Regions from separate parts of the Kitasatospora sp. NPDC041917 genome, predicted to be linked through region 3. Evidence: riboswitches for the same ligand, from Rfam matches in the RefSeq annotation. Region 3 holds a riboswitch; each other region holds the start of a gene.
The links. Region 3 has a riboswitch for cyclic di-AMP ahead of ACZ6EM_RS25475 (LysM peptidoglycan-binding domain-containing protein). Riboswitches for the same ligand answer to the same signal wherever they lie in the genome.
Positions count from the first base shown of each region.

Region 1: linked by a shared signal. The riboswitch ahead of ACZ6EM_RS39090 (transglycosylase family protein) and the one ahead of ACZ6EM_RS25475 (LysM peptidoglycan-binding domain-containing protein) in region 3 are both predicted to bind cyclic di-AMP.
Region 2: linked by a shared signal. The riboswitch ahead of ACZ6EM_RS32805 (M23 family metallopeptidase) and the one ahead of ACZ6EM_RS25475 (LysM peptidoglycan-binding domain-containing protein) in region 3 are both predicted to bind cyclic di-AMP.
Region 4: linked by a shared signal. The riboswitch ahead of ACZ6EM_RS27095 (C40 family peptidase) and the one ahead of ACZ6EM_RS25475 (LysM peptidoglycan-binding domain-containing protein) in region 3 are both predicted to bind cyclic di-AMP.

Region 1 covers NZ_JBVJBI010000070.1:8,322-11,931, reverse strand. Annotated here, with positions in the region: gene ACZ6EM_RS39095 (sirohydrochlorin chelatase family protein) at 1-743, shown strand, start outside; cyclic di-AMP (ydaO/yuaA leader) riboswitch at 1,197-1,367, shown strand; gene ACZ6EM_RS39090 (transglycosylase family protein) at 1,354-2,718, shown strand; gene ACZ6EM_RS39085 (hypothetical protein) at 2,981-3,181, shown strand; gene ACZ6EM_RS39080 (LacI family DNA-binding transcriptional regulator) at 3,284-3,610, opposite strand, start outside.
Region 2 covers NZ_JBVJBI010000040.1:38,807-42,416, reverse strand. Annotated here, with positions in the region: gene ACZ6EM_RS32810 (APC family permease) at 1-698, opposite strand, end outside; gene ACZ6EM_RS32805 (M23 family metallopeptidase) at 1,086-2,078, opposite strand; cyclic di-AMP (ydaO/yuaA leader) riboswitch at 2,081-2,218, opposite strand; gene ACZ6EM_RS32800 (MFS transporter) at 2,573-3,610, shown strand, end outside.
Region 3 covers NZ_JBVJBI010000022.1:125,457-129,066, forward strand. Annotated here, with positions in the region: gene ACZ6EM_RS25470 (cytochrome P450 family protein) at 111-1,511, shown strand; cyclic di-AMP (ydaO/yuaA leader) riboswitch at 1,733-1,901, shown strand; gene ACZ6EM_RS25475 (LysM peptidoglycan-binding domain-containing protein) at 1,907-2,812, shown strand; gene eno (phosphopyruvate hydratase) at 3,141-3,610, shown strand, end outside.
Region 4 covers NZ_JBVJBI010000025.1:102,054-105,663, forward strand. Annotated here, with positions in the region: gene ACZ6EM_RS27090 (C40 family peptidase) at 1-664, shown strand, start outside; cyclic di-AMP (ydaO/yuaA leader) riboswitch at 1,003-1,156, shown strand; gene ACZ6EM_RS27095 (C40 family peptidase) at 1,167-2,303, shown strand; gene ACZ6EM_RS27100 (C40 family peptidase) at 2,543-3,589, shown strand.

The DNA.
Region 1 (3,610 bases), on a different contig from region 3:
CGGTCGGCTACCTGCCCGGCAACGGCGGCGAGGGCGCGGGCGGCGAGGACCGCACCGTGGCCGAGCTGCTGGCCATGGCGGCCGAGGCCGGACTGCCGACGCCCGTCCTGGTGCCGCTGGTGCCCGGCCCGCACACCTTCCTGACCGAGCTTCACGCGCTCGCCGCCGAGTACGGCGCGCCCGTCACCGACCCGCTGGGCCCGCACCCGCTGCTGGCCGAGGCCGTGCACGTCCGGCTGTCCGAGGCCGGGCTGGCCCGGGCCGACCGCGCCCGGCTGTTCGCCATCGCGACCGCCGCGGACGGCGTGGTGCTGACCACCGTCGGCGGCGAGGACGCGGCCGCGGCAGCCGGCATCACCGGCGTGCTGCTGGCCGCCCGACTGGCCGTGCCGGTCGTCGCCGCCGCGCTCGACGTGCCCGGCTCGGTGGCCGCGGCCGTCAACCACCTCAGGGACACCGGCTCGCAGCGCCCGGCGCTGGCCCCGCTGGTGATCGGCCCGGAGGCGGACTCCGAGCTGCTCGCCACCGCCGCCGAGGAGACCGGCTGCCCGTCGGCCGCGCCGCTGGGCTCGTACCCGTCGGTCGGCCAGCTGATCGCCTCCACCTACCTGGCGGCGCTGCCCGCGCCGTCCCCGGAGGACCTGGCACGGGCCGAGGCGGAGGCGGCGGCCGCCGAGGCCGAGGGGGCTCTGGAGGGCGTCCGCGGCGCCCACGCGGCCTCCCAGGGGCCCGCAGGGCGGTAGTCGACGACGCGCGCCGGTTGGCGCGCACCGAAGGGCCCGGAACGGCATGCGTTCCGGGCCCTTCGGTTTTGCTCCGCCGGTCCATGGCCGTCCCGCGCGGAAGTCGGACGGCGATGAAGTGGAATGTCCGTTCTGGCCTATTTGAAAGGAAATAGGAAACGCGGTCGCGGGCGCTCGCATCACGACCGCCGCAGCATCTGCCCGGGCGCTCCGGCCCGCGATTCGACGCGCCGTCACACCACTTCTGAAGTGCTGCCAGTTGTGGGCTTCCACAACAGGGTTGCCTGAAAACGATCATTTGCGATCATGGGGAGCGGCAATTTTGGCAGTTCCCACTAAACCGTGATGCGCATCACAGCAGTTTGCAGTTTGAACTTAAGTCTGATTAACGTGCTCCCCGTTCGTGACCACACGAACCCGGTTCATCCGCGACGCCGAGTCCTGCCGTCGGATGTCCTGGCAGCGCGAAATCGCACCACGGCAGGAGCGGGGGACCCACAGGTAAGTCGCCCCGGACCGATCTCCGGAACGGTCCAGGGCTAGGGGTGAAGCCGCGCCCACAGCGCGGCCGGGCAACTCCAGCCCGAATCCGACAGCTCACCTCGCAGGCGTGGGAGAGGACCGCGTCTTCATGCTGCCCACCAACGGCACTCGTCTGTCCAGCCGCACCCGTCGCGTGATCGCCGCCCTCGGCGTCGCGGGCGTCGGCCTCACCGTCCCCTGCATCGCCTCCGGCACCGCCTCCGCCGCCACCGTCGCCACCTGGGACAAGGTCGCCCAGTGCGAGAGCGGCGGCAACTGGAGCATCAACACGGGCAACGGCTTCTACGGCGGCCTCCAGTTCACCTCCAGCACCTGGTCCGCCTTCGGCGGCACCGCCTTCGCGGCGCGCGCCGACCTGGCCACCAAGGACCAGCAGATCGCCGTCGCCGAGAAGGTCCTCGCCTCGCAGGGCCCCGGCGCCTGGCCGGTGTGCTCGGTCCAGGCCGGCCTCACCAAGGGCGGCGCCGCGGCCGCCGTCGACACCTCGGCGGGCTCCACCGCGGGCTCGACCGCCGCCAAGCCCGCGCAGAGCGCCAAGCCGGCCGCCCCGGCCGCCAAGCCCGCTCCGCAGACCCAGGCCCCGGCCGCAAAGCCCGCCGCGCCCTCCGCGCCCTCCCAGGACGGCACGCAGGCCAGCACCGACTCCGCCGCCTCCGGAAACCGGAGCGACTGGGTCCAGAAGCGCCAGCAGCAGGCCCAGAACGGCGACTACACCGTGGTCGAGGGCGACTGGCTGTCCGCGATCGCCGACCAGCACAAGGTGCAGGGCGGCTGGCAGCGGCTGTACGAGCTCAACCGCGGCACCCTGACCGAGGGTCCGGACAGCATCTACCCGGGCCAGCAGCTGTCCTTCGGCGGCAACGGCCAGGCCCAGGCCGGCCAGTCCGCCACCGGCAAGTCCGGCTCGGACTTCACCTGGTTCGACCGCTCGCAGAAGTCCGGCCAGTCCGCGAACGGCGGTGCCGTGAACGCCCAGCCGACCGCGCAGGCCCAGACCCCGGCCGCCAAGCCGTCCACCAAGCCCGCTCCCCAGACCCAGGCTCCGGCCCAGACCCAGGCTCCGGCCGCCACCGGCAGCATGGCCGCCGCGGTCTCCTTCGCCGAGTCGAAGGTCGGTCAGGCGTACGTCTACGGCGGCACCGGTAACGGTGGCTGGGACTGCTCCGGCCTGACCCAGGCCGCGCTGCGCGCCGCGGGCGTCTCCGTCCCGCGCGTCGCCGCCGACCAGGCCGCCGCCAGCACCCACGTCTCGCTGGACAGCCTCCAGCCGGGCGACCTGCTGTTCTGGTCCAACAACGGCAAGGACTCCGGCGTCTACCACGTCGCGATCTACGTCGGCAACGGCAAGTACGTCGAGGCCGCCAACCCGAGCTCGGGCGTCCGCGAGCAGAGCATCGCCAACTGGGCCCCGGACTTCGCCGGCCGGGTCTGAGAACAGCGAACAGCCGACAGTCGACGGATAACAGCTGACAGATAACAGATTTCATCATCTGTCAGCTGTCGTCCGAACGTTGACCGCCCACGCCCCCGGGGAGAGTCTGGTCGCTCCTCCCCGGGGGTTCCGGCATGCCTCCGGCCGTACCTCGTGGCAAATCCCCGCGGTGAATCCCCGTGCTGAATCCCCATGGCGAATCACCGTGGTGAATCCCCGCCCCAACGGGCATGCTGCTGCTCTGCACCCGAGGAGGAGTCACATGGCCCAGGTCACCGTCACCCTCGACGCGAACCTCGCGATCGACGCGATGTTGCTCTCCGGCACCAAGAACCCGCAGGACGCCGTCGAACTGGTCCTGCGCGACTACCTGGCCCGCGGCCGCCGTACCGAGACCCGTACCGGCGAGGCGGCCGACGGGCACCGACCGACCGTCGACCGCCCCACCGCCCAGGAGGGCTGACCGCCCGACGGCCCGGGGCGGCCGACCGCACGCACGCACGCCGAAGGGCCCCGGAGAGCAACCGCCCTCCGGGGCCCTTCCGTCGGCCGTGACGGCCGGGGTTCAGCGCGCGCAGGCCCCGGTGGACCCGCGCATCACCAGCTCCGGCTGGAACATGAACTCGCCGCGCTGGGCCGCGTTTCCGCCGACCTCCTCCAGCAGCGCGTCCACCGCCGCCGTGGCCATCGCCTCGACCGGCTGGCGGATCGTGGTCAACGGCGGCTCGGTGAAGGCGATCAGCGGCGAGTCGTCGAAGCCGACCACCGACACGTCCTGCGGCACCGACAGCCCGCGCTGCCGCACCGCCCGGATCGCCCCGAGCGCCATCATGTCGCTCCCGCAGACGATCGCCGTGCAGCCCTTGTCGAGCAGCGCGCCGGCCGCCGCGTG
Region 2 (3,610 bases), on a different contig from region 3:
GCGAAGAACAGGCCGAGCCCGGCCGCCGCCGCGCCCGAACCCCCCACCCCCCTCAGCGCGTTCAGCGGGTTCACGGCCTCGACCACGATCCCGTCCGGCCCGCCGCCGGAGAACAGCACCGCGAACGAGACCGCCCCCAGCACCCCGATCTCCAGCACCAGCGCGACCCCGAGCACCTTGGCCGTCAGGTGCAGGTCGAACCAGGCCATCACCCCGATCACCGTCGCCCCGAACAGCGCGTACCAGCCCCAGCCCAGGTCCACCCCCAGCTGCGAACGGACCAGTCCGCGCAGCGAGTACGCGAAGAAGCCGAGGGCCGAGGCCTCGGTGACGACGTACGCCAGCACCGCGAGCAGCCCCGAGGCCATCCCGACCACCCGGCCCAGCCCGTGCGAGACGTAGCCGTAGAACGCGCCGGCCGCGGTGATGTGCCGGGCCATCGCCACGTACCCGACCGAGAACACCGTCAGCACCACGGTCGCCACGATGTACGCGGCGGGCGCGCCGGCGCCGTTGCCCTGCCCGACGATGATCGGCAGGTTGCCCGTCATCGCGGTGATCGGGGCGGCGGTGGCGAGTGCCATGAACACCACGCCGACCAGGCCGACCGAGTCCGCCTTCAGCCGGTCGACGCCGCCCGTCCCCGGCCGCTCCCGCCCGGCCCTCTCCCCCGCCACGTCCCCGCTCCGGACCGCCATCCGGCCTCCTCGCCTCCCGGACCCGCCCGACCGCCGGACCGGCCGGACGCTGACCGTCCGACAGCATGGCGCGCCGGAGCAGCCCAGCGATCGGGCCGACGGCCCGCCGGAGCAGTCGAGTTGACGCCACGTTCGACCGGTCGAACGACGCTCCGGAACCCGCCGGACGGCCGGGGCACGACCGGACGGGCCCGGAAACGGCAGCGGCCGGCCCGGCCGCACGAGGAGGTCCTCGTACGGCCGGGCCGGCCTGGGCGTGTCCCGCGCCCATGTCCGCCGTGCGGCGATCACCCGGTCGAGCGGTCACCCGACATGACCATCCCGGAGGATCGATTCGCCCCGCAGCAGCGGTGGTTCCGAAAACCCTCGGGGCTCAGCGGCCCCGGGTCAGAGCGCGACGCCGTGCGCGCGCAGGTAGGCGACCGGGTTGATGTCCGAGCCGTACTCCGAGCCGTTGCGGATCTCGAAGTGCAGGTGCGGGCCCGTCACGTTGCCGGTGGCGCCGGAGAGGCCGATCTGCTGGCCGACGGTGACGGCCTGACCGATCCTCACGCCGATCGAGGAGAGGTGCGCGTACTCGGCGTAGTGGCCGTCGGCGAGCTTGATCTCGACCTCGTTGCCGTAGGCGCCGCCGTTGCCGGCCTTGACCACGACGCCGTTGGCGACGGCGCGCAGCGGGGTGCCGGTGGAGGCGACGAAGTCCTGGCCGGTGTGGTGGCCGGAGGCCCACATCGAGCCGGCCACGCCGTAGGCGGTGCCGAGCTTCGGGTTGGCCAGCGGGGCGACGAAGCCGGAGGTGGCGGCGGCGACCGGAGTGGCGGTCACGACCGCGGCCGGAGCGGCGACCTGCAGCTGGGTCTGGAGCTGGGCGGAGGGCTTGGCGGCCTCGGTCTTCACCTGGACCTGGGCCTGCGGCTTGGCGGCCTGGGTCGCCGGAGCGGCCGGCTGGGCGGGCTTCGCCGGGGCGGCCGGCTTGGCCGGGGCGGCGTCGGCGGCCGGCGCGGCGGCGTGGCCCGACAGCGCGAGCTGCTGGCCCGGGAAGATCAGGTTCGGGTTGGCACCGACGACCGAGCGGTTCTGCTCGTACAGCGCGTGCCAGCCGCCCTCGACGTTCTTGGCGTCGGCGATCTTGGACAGGGTGTCGCCGCTGACGACGCGGTAGCTCTCCTGCGCGGCCGGGGTGGCCGGGGCAGCGGCCGGCGCGGCCGACTTGGCGTCCGTGGAGGCGGCGGCCTGCGCGGCCGGGGCGGCCGGAACGGTGTGGGCCTGGGCGCTCACCGCGGTGACGAGCGGGAGGGCGAAGGAGACACCGGTGACGGCGGTCGCGATGCCGATACGGGCGGCGCGGGGCAGGGCGATACGACGAGCCTGAGCAGGCATGGAATTTTCCTCTCCGACGCCTGCGAGGTGAGCTGTCGGGTTCGGGCTGGAGTTGCCCGGCCGCATGCGCGGCTTCACCCCTAGCCGGTCCTGGACGCCCGCGCCCTGAGGCGCGAACTCCGGTCCGGCGACTTACCTGTGGGTCCCCCGCTCCTGCCGTACAGAGTTCGTTTCGAACCACCGGGCAGCGGCAGGACTCGGCGTTCCACCCGGTGGATCCGTCCGGACTGGCCGGGCGGTCGCTGAACTAAAACCCATCCGTTCGGGTGAAGCAATGTCGATCTCTTGAAAGGGCAACCATCTCCCCCGTTCCGGTGACCCTCCGCAGACCGGGCCCCACGGTGCGTACACAACCCATTCACCCCCCGCCACTGATCCACGACCCTGCGCCGAGATCGGCGACGGACCGCAGTCACCCGTTCACGCACCGCCGACCGTCAACACACCCACCGGTGACCCTTGTCACGTGCGCCCCGGCAGCGCAGGATTCGCCCGTGGCCACCTCCGAGGCCGGCACCCTGCGCCTGGGCACCGCGCAGGGTCGCTGGGTACTACTGGCGACCGTGCTCGGCTCCAGCATGGCGATGCTCGACGGCACCGTGGTGAACGTCGCCCTGCCCCGGATCGGCGCCGACCTCGGCGCCTCCCTGGCGTCCCTGCAATGGACTCTGAACGCCTATCTGCTCACCCTGGCGGGCCTGATCCTGCTCGGCGGCGCGCTCGGCGACCGGTACGGGCGGCGCAAGGTCTTCCTGATCGGCGTGGTCTGGTTCGCCATCGCCTCCGCGGCCTGCGCCGCGGCGCCGAACATCCACGTGCTGATCGCCGCCCGCGCCGTCCAGGGCATCGGCGGGGCGCTGCTCACCCCCGGCTCGCTCGCCATGCTCCAGGCCGTCTTCCACCCCGACGACCGCTCGGCCGCGGTCGGGCTCTGGTCCGGCCTCGGCGGGGTGTCCGCCGCGATCGGCCCCTTCCTCGGCGGCTGGCTGGTGGACGGCCCCGGCTGGCGCTGGATCTTCCTGTTGAACCTGCCGCTCGCCGCCGCCGTGATCGCGGTGACCACCCGGTCGGTGCCGGAGACCCGGGACGAGGCCGCCACCGGCCGCTTCGACGTGCTCGGCGCCGTGCTCGCCGCCCTCGCGCTCGGCGCGATCACCTACGCGCTGACCGCGGCGGGCGAGGGCCTGTCCCCGGCGGTCTGGGTCAGCGGGGTGATCGGGGTGGTGCTCGGCGTCGCCTTCGTGGCCGTCGAGCGCCGGGCGCCCGAACCGATGCTGCCGCTCGGGCTGTTCTCCTCCCGGCTGTTCACCGCGGTGAACCTGGTCACCCTGTGCGTGTACGCGGCGTTCAGCGGCGTCTTCTTCCTGCTGGTGGTGCAGCTCCAGATCGTGTCCGGGTTCTCGCCGCTGGTCTCGGGCTTCGCCCTGGTGCCGATCACCGTGCTGATGCTGGCGCTGTCCGCGCGCGCCGGGCGCCTCGGCAAACGGATCGGCCCGCGCGTCCCGCTGACCGTCGGCCCCCTGCTGTGCGCC
Region 3 (3,610 bases):
CCGTCCATGGGCCGTCCACGGAGCATCGGCAGGACGGCCGCGGACCGTCGGCGGGAGGAGCGGCGGCCCGCCGGAGCGGGCGTGCCCGTCGCACCGGATACGGTCGGTCCATGCCAGCTCAGCCCGACTCCGCCCGGCCCGCCGCCACGCCGTCCGACGCCACCGCCCCGCAGCTGTTCACCTGGGAGTTCGCCTCCGACCCGTACCCCGCCTACGCCTGGCTGCGCGAGCACGCCCCGGTGCACCGCACCACGCTGCCGAGCGGGGTGGAGGCCTGGCTGGTGACCCGGTACGCGGACGCCCGGCAGGCGCTCGCGGACAGCCGGCTGTCGAAGAACCCGGCGCACCACAGCGAGCAGGCGCACCGCACCGGCCGGGTGGGCATCCCGGGGGAGCGGCAGGCGGACCTGATGACCCACCTGCTGAACATCGACCCGCCGGACCACACCCGGCTGCGCAGGCTGGTGTCGAAGGCGTTCACCCCGCGCCGGGTGGCCGAGTTCGAGCCGCGGGTGCAGCAGCTCACCGACCGGCTGATCGACGGCTTCGCGCAGCGCGGTTCGGCGGACCTGATCCACGAGTTCGCCTTCCCGCTCCCCATCTACGCGATCTGCGACATGCTGGGCGTGCCGGCCGAGGACCAGGACGACTTCCGGGACTGGGCCGGGATGATGGTGCGCCACACGAAGCCGGGCCACGGCGGCGGCCGGCGCGGCGGCGTGGGGCGGGCGGTGAAGCGGATGCGGGCGTACCTGCTGGAGCTGATCCACCGCAAGCGCGCGGACCTCGGGGACGACCTGATCTCGGGCCTGATCCGGGCCAGTGACCACGGTGAGCACCTGACCGAGAACGAGGCCGCGGCGATGGCCTTCATCCTCCTGTTCGCGGGTTTCGAGACCACCGTGAACCTGATCGGCAACGGCACGTACGCCCTGCTGCGCAATCCGGAGCAGCGCCGGTTGCTGCAGGAGTCGGTGGCCCGCGGGGAGAGCGCGCTGCTGGAGACCGGGATCGAGGAACTCCTGCGCTACGACGGACCGGTGGAGATGGCGACCTGGCGGTTCGCGACCCGTCCGCTGGCCATCGGCGGGGTGGACATCCCGGTCGGCGACCCGGTGCTGGTGGTGCTCGCCGCGGCGGACCGCGACCCGGCCCGGTTCGCGGCCGAGAACACCCTGGACCTGGCCCGGGCGGACAACCCCCACCTGGGCTTCGGGCACGGCATCCACTACTGCATCGGCGCTCCGCTCGCCCGCTTGGAGGGTCGTGCCGCGCTGACCACGCTGCTTTCCCGGCTGCCCGATCTCCGGCTCGCGGAAAGCGCGGACGACCTGCGGTGGCGCGGTGGTCTGATCATGCGTGGGCTGCGCGAACTCCCGGTGGAATTCAGTCCGGAGAGCCGTTCCCCGCACGCCTCTCCGCAGGCCTCTCCGCAGACCCCTCCGCACGCTCCTTCGCAGGCCTCTCCGCAGGCCTCGCCGAACACTCCCGCCACGCCTCCGACGTGCTGAGATCGCACTGACGGGACGTCGCGAACCACCTGCTGACGGGGGTGTGAACACCCATCAATCCGGACATAACACCGCCGTTGGTAGGCGATCGAACACGCGCCGTAATTATTGTGTGATATCGACGATATGAGCTTGTGATTGGTCTGATGATCTGTCTACTCTCCCTGGAGTTCGCAGCTGCGGACCTCGTACGCGGAACGCCGAGTCCTGCCCGCCGCGCCACGGGAAACCGACCAGAACCCTGGGCAGGGGCGGGGGAACCAGGTTTGTTGCCGTCTCCCCACGGCTTGGGGTGAAGCCGCCCGAGCGGAATCGTTTCCGCGTACGGCGGCCGGGCCACCTCCCGGTCCGAACCCGACAGCTCACCTCGCAGGCGTGCGGAGAGGGACCTCTTCATGCTGTTCGTTGGAACTGGCCGTCACCGTCGTCGCACCCAGGCCGAGAAGGCCATCGCCGTCGCCGGTGTGGCCGGCGTCGGACTCGCGATGCCGCTCCTCACCGCCACCGGCGCCTCCGCCGCCCCCGCCTCCACCTGGGACGCCGTCGCCCAGTGCGAGGCCGGTGGCAACTGGAGCATCAACACCGGCAACGGCTTCTACGGCGGCCTCCAGTTCACCTCCAGCACCTGGAAGGCGTACGGCGGCACCGCCTACGCGCCGCAGGCCAACCAGGCCAGCAAGGCCCAGCAGATCTCGGTCGCCGAGAAGGTGCTGGCCTCGCAGGGCCCGGGCGCCTGGCCGGTCTGCTCCCAGAAGGCCGGTCTGACCAAGGGTGGTGCCCCGGCCGCGGTCGACACCTCCTCGGACGCCAAGCCGCAGTCCGCCCCCAAGCAGCAGACCCCGAAGCCCGCCGCCAAGCCGGCCGAGAAGCCGGTCGCGCAGCAGCCCGCCGCCCAGAAGCAGACCCCGAAGCCCGCCGCGCAGCCGGTCCAGCAGGCCGCCCCGCAGCAGCAGGCGCAGCCGCAGACCCCGGGCTTCTCCGGCAAGGCCGGCTGGGACGCCGACGCCAAGGTGTACTGGTACCAGAGCAACGGCGCCTGGTACTGGACCAGCCACCAGAGCGTCTACCAGCAGTACGCCGGCCAGGCCGCCGCCCAGCCGCAGTACGCCCCGCAGGCCGCGCAGTCGGCCCCGCAGACCACCGGCCACGACTACACCGTCCGCGCCGGTGACACCCTGTCGACCATCGCCGCCGCCCAGGGCGTGTCCGGCGGCTGGCACGCGCTGTACGAGCAGAACCACGGCACGGTCGGCGGCGACCCGAACCTGATCATGCCCGGCCAGGTGCTGCACCTCGGCTGAGCCGGCCCGCTCGACGCCGGCTCGCTCGACGCCGGCTCGCTCGACGCCGGCCCGCCCGCCGCACCCGGCGCCGACGCCGCCTCACCCCGCCGTCCGAAGGGGACCGGTCCTACCGGTCCCCTTCGTCCGCATTCGCCCGCTCCGGTGGGACAAGCTGGGACAAGCAGGTGAACTACCGGTGGGTAGTGGGGCCACACGCTGAGACGGGACCGAGGCGGACGTGGCCCCGGGAGCCCGGGCGGTTAGGCTCTGGTCGTAACGACTCCGCAATCGTCCTGCTGACAGCACCACCGTCAGACCGGACCCTGCTTCCGCAAGGAGATGCCTCGTGCCGTCCATCGATGTCGTCGTAGCCCGTGAGATCCTCGACTCCCGCGGCAACCCCACGGTCGAGGTCGAGGTCGGCCTCGACGACGGCAGCACGGGTCGTGCCGCTGTCCCGTCGGGTGCTTCCACCGGTGCCTTCGAGGCGCTGGAGCTGCGTGACGGTGACAAGAACCGCTACTTCGGCAAGGGCGTCGAGAAGGCCGTCCTGGCCGTCATCGAGCAGATCGGCCCGGAGCTGGTCGGCTACGACGCCACCGAGCAGCGCCTGATCGACCAGGCCATGCTGGACCTGGACGCCACCCCGGACAAGTCCTCGCTCGGCGCCAACGCCATCCTGGGCGTCTCGCTGGCCGTCGCGCACGCCGCCTCCGAGGCCAGCGACCTGCCGCTGTTCCGCTACCTGGGCGGCCCGAACGCGCACGTCCTGCCGGTCCCGATGATGAACATCCTCAACGGTGGGTCGCACGCGGA
Region 4 (3,610 bases), on a different contig from region 3:
CTACCTGGAGAAGGCCTCCACCGTCCAGCAGGCCAGCAGCAGCCAGGCCGAGGCGCTCAAGGGGCTGCTGGACCAGCAGCGCCGGCTGGACCAGGAGAAGGTCGAGGCCTCCGCCGTGCTCGCCTCGCTGGACACCACCACCAAGGACCTGAACCAGGCCAAGGCGGACGTCAACACCAAGCTGAAGGCCGCCCAGGACCTGCTGAACTCGCTGAGCGCCACCGACCGCGCCGCGCTGAAGGCCCAGCAGGCGCAGGACGACCGCGCCTCCCGCGGCAGCGACCGGGTCGACCTCAGCAGCCTGCCGCCGGCCAGCGGCTACGCGGCCGTGGCGATGGCCAAGGCGATGAGCAAGCAGGGCTCGCCGTACGTGTGGGGCGCCACCGGCTCGACCACCTTCGACTGCTCGGGCCTGATGGTCTGGGCGTACGGGCAGGCGGGCGTCTCGCTGCCGCGCACCTCGCAGGAGCAGGGCCACTACGGCACCCGGGTGCCCTCGCTGGACCAGGCCCAGCCGGGCGACCTGGTGGTCTACGGCAACGACATGCACCACGTCGGGATGTACATCGGCAACGGCATGGTGGTCCACGCGCCGCACACCGGTGACGTGGTGAAGGTGATGAAGGCCGACGCGATGTCGATCAACACCATCCGCCGGGTCTGACGGCCCGACACGCCCGCGAGGCCCCTCCGGGGGCTGTGAAAAGCGCCACCCCTCGCGCGGGGGTGGCGTTCGGCTTTCCGCCCCTTCGCGGCCACATGCTGAGAACTGATCAGCCTTCTGTGTGCCAGTGGTCACCATCGGTCATTTTCACAGAAGAACTTGGGAAATCTTCGGTCTTTTTTCTGACAAGGATTTGAACGGATCACGGTTCAGTTACTAGGGTCGTGCCCTGAACCACCGCACTGTCGATCGCCCAGCCAGGGTGGCGGCGGTGGTTACCGTCGAGTTCGTGAGGCAGCGGGGCAGGTCGAAGCGACTGCCCGACAGGGGAGCCCAGTGGTTTGGGGGCGCTGCGGAGCGGAGCCGGGGAACCACGTTCCTCCGGGGTGAATCGACGCCAGGTCGGCCGATGGAACGGCCGTGAGGCGTCGTAGGGCATGCTTCCGGCCCGAACCCGTCAGCTCACCCGGTAGGCGGACGTAGGAAGAAGGAGTCCGCCTTCGTGGCGTCCCATCGTCGTCCCAAGCCCGCAGGCCGCGCCCGGGTCTCGATCCTGACCGGTGTCGCCGCGGCAGCCGTCGTCCTCTCCGCTCAAGGTGCCCACGCCGACCCGCAGCCGACCAAGGAACAGGTCAAGGGGCAGGTCGACCAGCTCAACGAGCAGGCCGAGATCGCGACCGAGAACTACAACGCGGCCCAGGCCAAGCAGCAGGAGCTGGAGAAGCAGGTCTCCGGCATGCAGGACCAGGTGGCCCGTCAGCAGGCCCAGGTCACCGAGCTCCAGGGCGGCCTGGCCGAGATCGCCGGCGAGCAGTACCGCAACGGGGGCATATCCCCGACCGTCCAGCTGATGTTCTCCTCCAGCCCGGACACCTTCCTCAGCCAGGCCGACGCGCTGAACCAGGCCGGCAGCACCCAGAAGGGTCAGCTGAAGGAGCTCCAGGAGCAGCAGCGCAAGCTCGACCAGGACCGCAACGAGGCCCAGGGCAAGCTCGCCGAGCTGGAGTCGACCACCCAGCAGCTGAAGGCCTCCAAGGAGGAGGTCCAGGGCAAGCTGAAGGCGGCCCAGGACCTGCTCAACACGCTGACCGAGCAGGAGCGCCAGGCGCTGCGCCAGGCCGAGGAGAAGGCCGCGGCCGACGCCAAGGCCAAGGCCGACGCCGCCCAGGCCCAGCAGCAGCAGGCCGACCGCGCCTCCCGCGACAACAGCCGCGGCGACCTCGCGACCGGCTCGTCCGGCTCGTCCGCCTCGACCGCCTCCTCCCCGGTGAAGGTGGCCCCGGGCAGCTCGCGCGGTGCCGCCGCGCTCTCGGCCGCCGCCTCCAAGATCGGCAGCCCGTACGTCTGGGGCGCCACCGGCCCGGGCTCCTTCGACTGCTCCGGCCTGATGGTCTGGGCGTTCAACCAGGCGGGCGTGTCGCTGCCGCGCACCTCGCAGGCGCAGGCCTCGGCCGGCACCCGGATCGGCTCGGACATCTCCCAGGCCCAGCCCGGCGACCTGCTGATCTTCTACACCGACGCCCACCACGTCGGCATCTACGCGGGCAATGGCCAGGTGCTGCACGCGCCCAAGCCGGGCGCGTCGGTGCGCTACGAGGCCGTCACCAACATGCCGCTGGCCTCCATCGTGCGGGTCTGATCACCGCTCGGACGCTTCCAGGCCCGGCCTCCCCCAGGGGAGGCCGGGCCTGCGGTTTTTCCTGCGGTTTTTCCCGAGGGCCGATCAAATGTCCGACAACAGCCTGAATATTCTGGTTGGCAGGGGTTTGGACTCGCTTGCCCTGACTCGCTAACGTCTGCCACCGGACTCCCGCTCGACGGCCGCCCGTCCCGGTGCGGCGGCGGGAGCCGCGCCGCAGGATTGGAGCCGCTGCCGCCATGCCCGTGCACCGCCGTTCCCAACTGCTCGCCCGGGCGCTGGTGCTGACCGCGGCCGCCGCCACCGCCCTGGGTGTGGCCGCCGGAGGCAGCGCCCAGGCCGCCCCCGGCAGCCCCGACCCGGGCGACCGCCAGGACGTCAAGACGCAGGTGGAACAGCTGTACGACGAGGCCGAGCAGGCGTCCGAGAAGGCCAACGCGGCGCAGGAGGCCCAGCGGCGGCTCCAGGGCGAGACCACGATCCTCCAGGGCGAGATCGCCGTGGCCCAGGACCAGCTCAACGGGCTGCGGGGCGACCTCGCGACGGTGGCCGGGGCCGAGTACCGCGGCGGCGGGATGACCCAGACCGCCCAGCTCATCCTCTCGCCCGACCCGGAGGGTTACCTGTCCCGCGCCCGCGCCCTGGGCCAGGCCGCCGCGCGCCAGCAGGAGACCCTGCACGAGCTGGTCGCCCGGCAGCGTCGGCTCGACCAGCGCCGGACCGAGGCGGCCGGCAAGCTCGACGAGCTGGACCGGACCCGCCGCTCGCTCGCCGACAGCAAGCAGCAGATCCAGCAGCGGCTGGCCAGCGCGCAGAAGCTGCTGAACGGTCTGGGCGCCGCCGAGCGGGCCCGGCTGACGGTCCAGGACGCCCGGGACGCCGAGCAGCGCGCCACCCGGGGCACCGACCGGCTGGACCTCGGCACCGCCCCGCCCGCCTCCGAGCGCGGGGCCGCCGCGCTGGCCGCCGCGGTGCGGATGATCGGCTCCCCGTACGTCTACGGGGCCACCGGCCCGCACGCGTTCGACTGCTCCGGTCTGATGTACTACAGCTGGCGGCAGGCCGGAGTGACCCTGCCGCGCACCTCGCAGGCCCAGGCGTACGCCGGGCAGCGGGTCAGCCTGTCCGAAGCGCGACCGGGAGACCTGGTGATCTTCTACCGGGACATGCACCACGTCGGCATGTACGCCGGCGGCGGCGTGATCGTGCACGCCCCCCGCCCGGGCGCCAAGGTCCGCTACGAGAGCGTCACCGCCATGCCGGTCTCCGGGGTGGTCCGGCTCTGAACGCCCCGCCGTCCGGCCCCG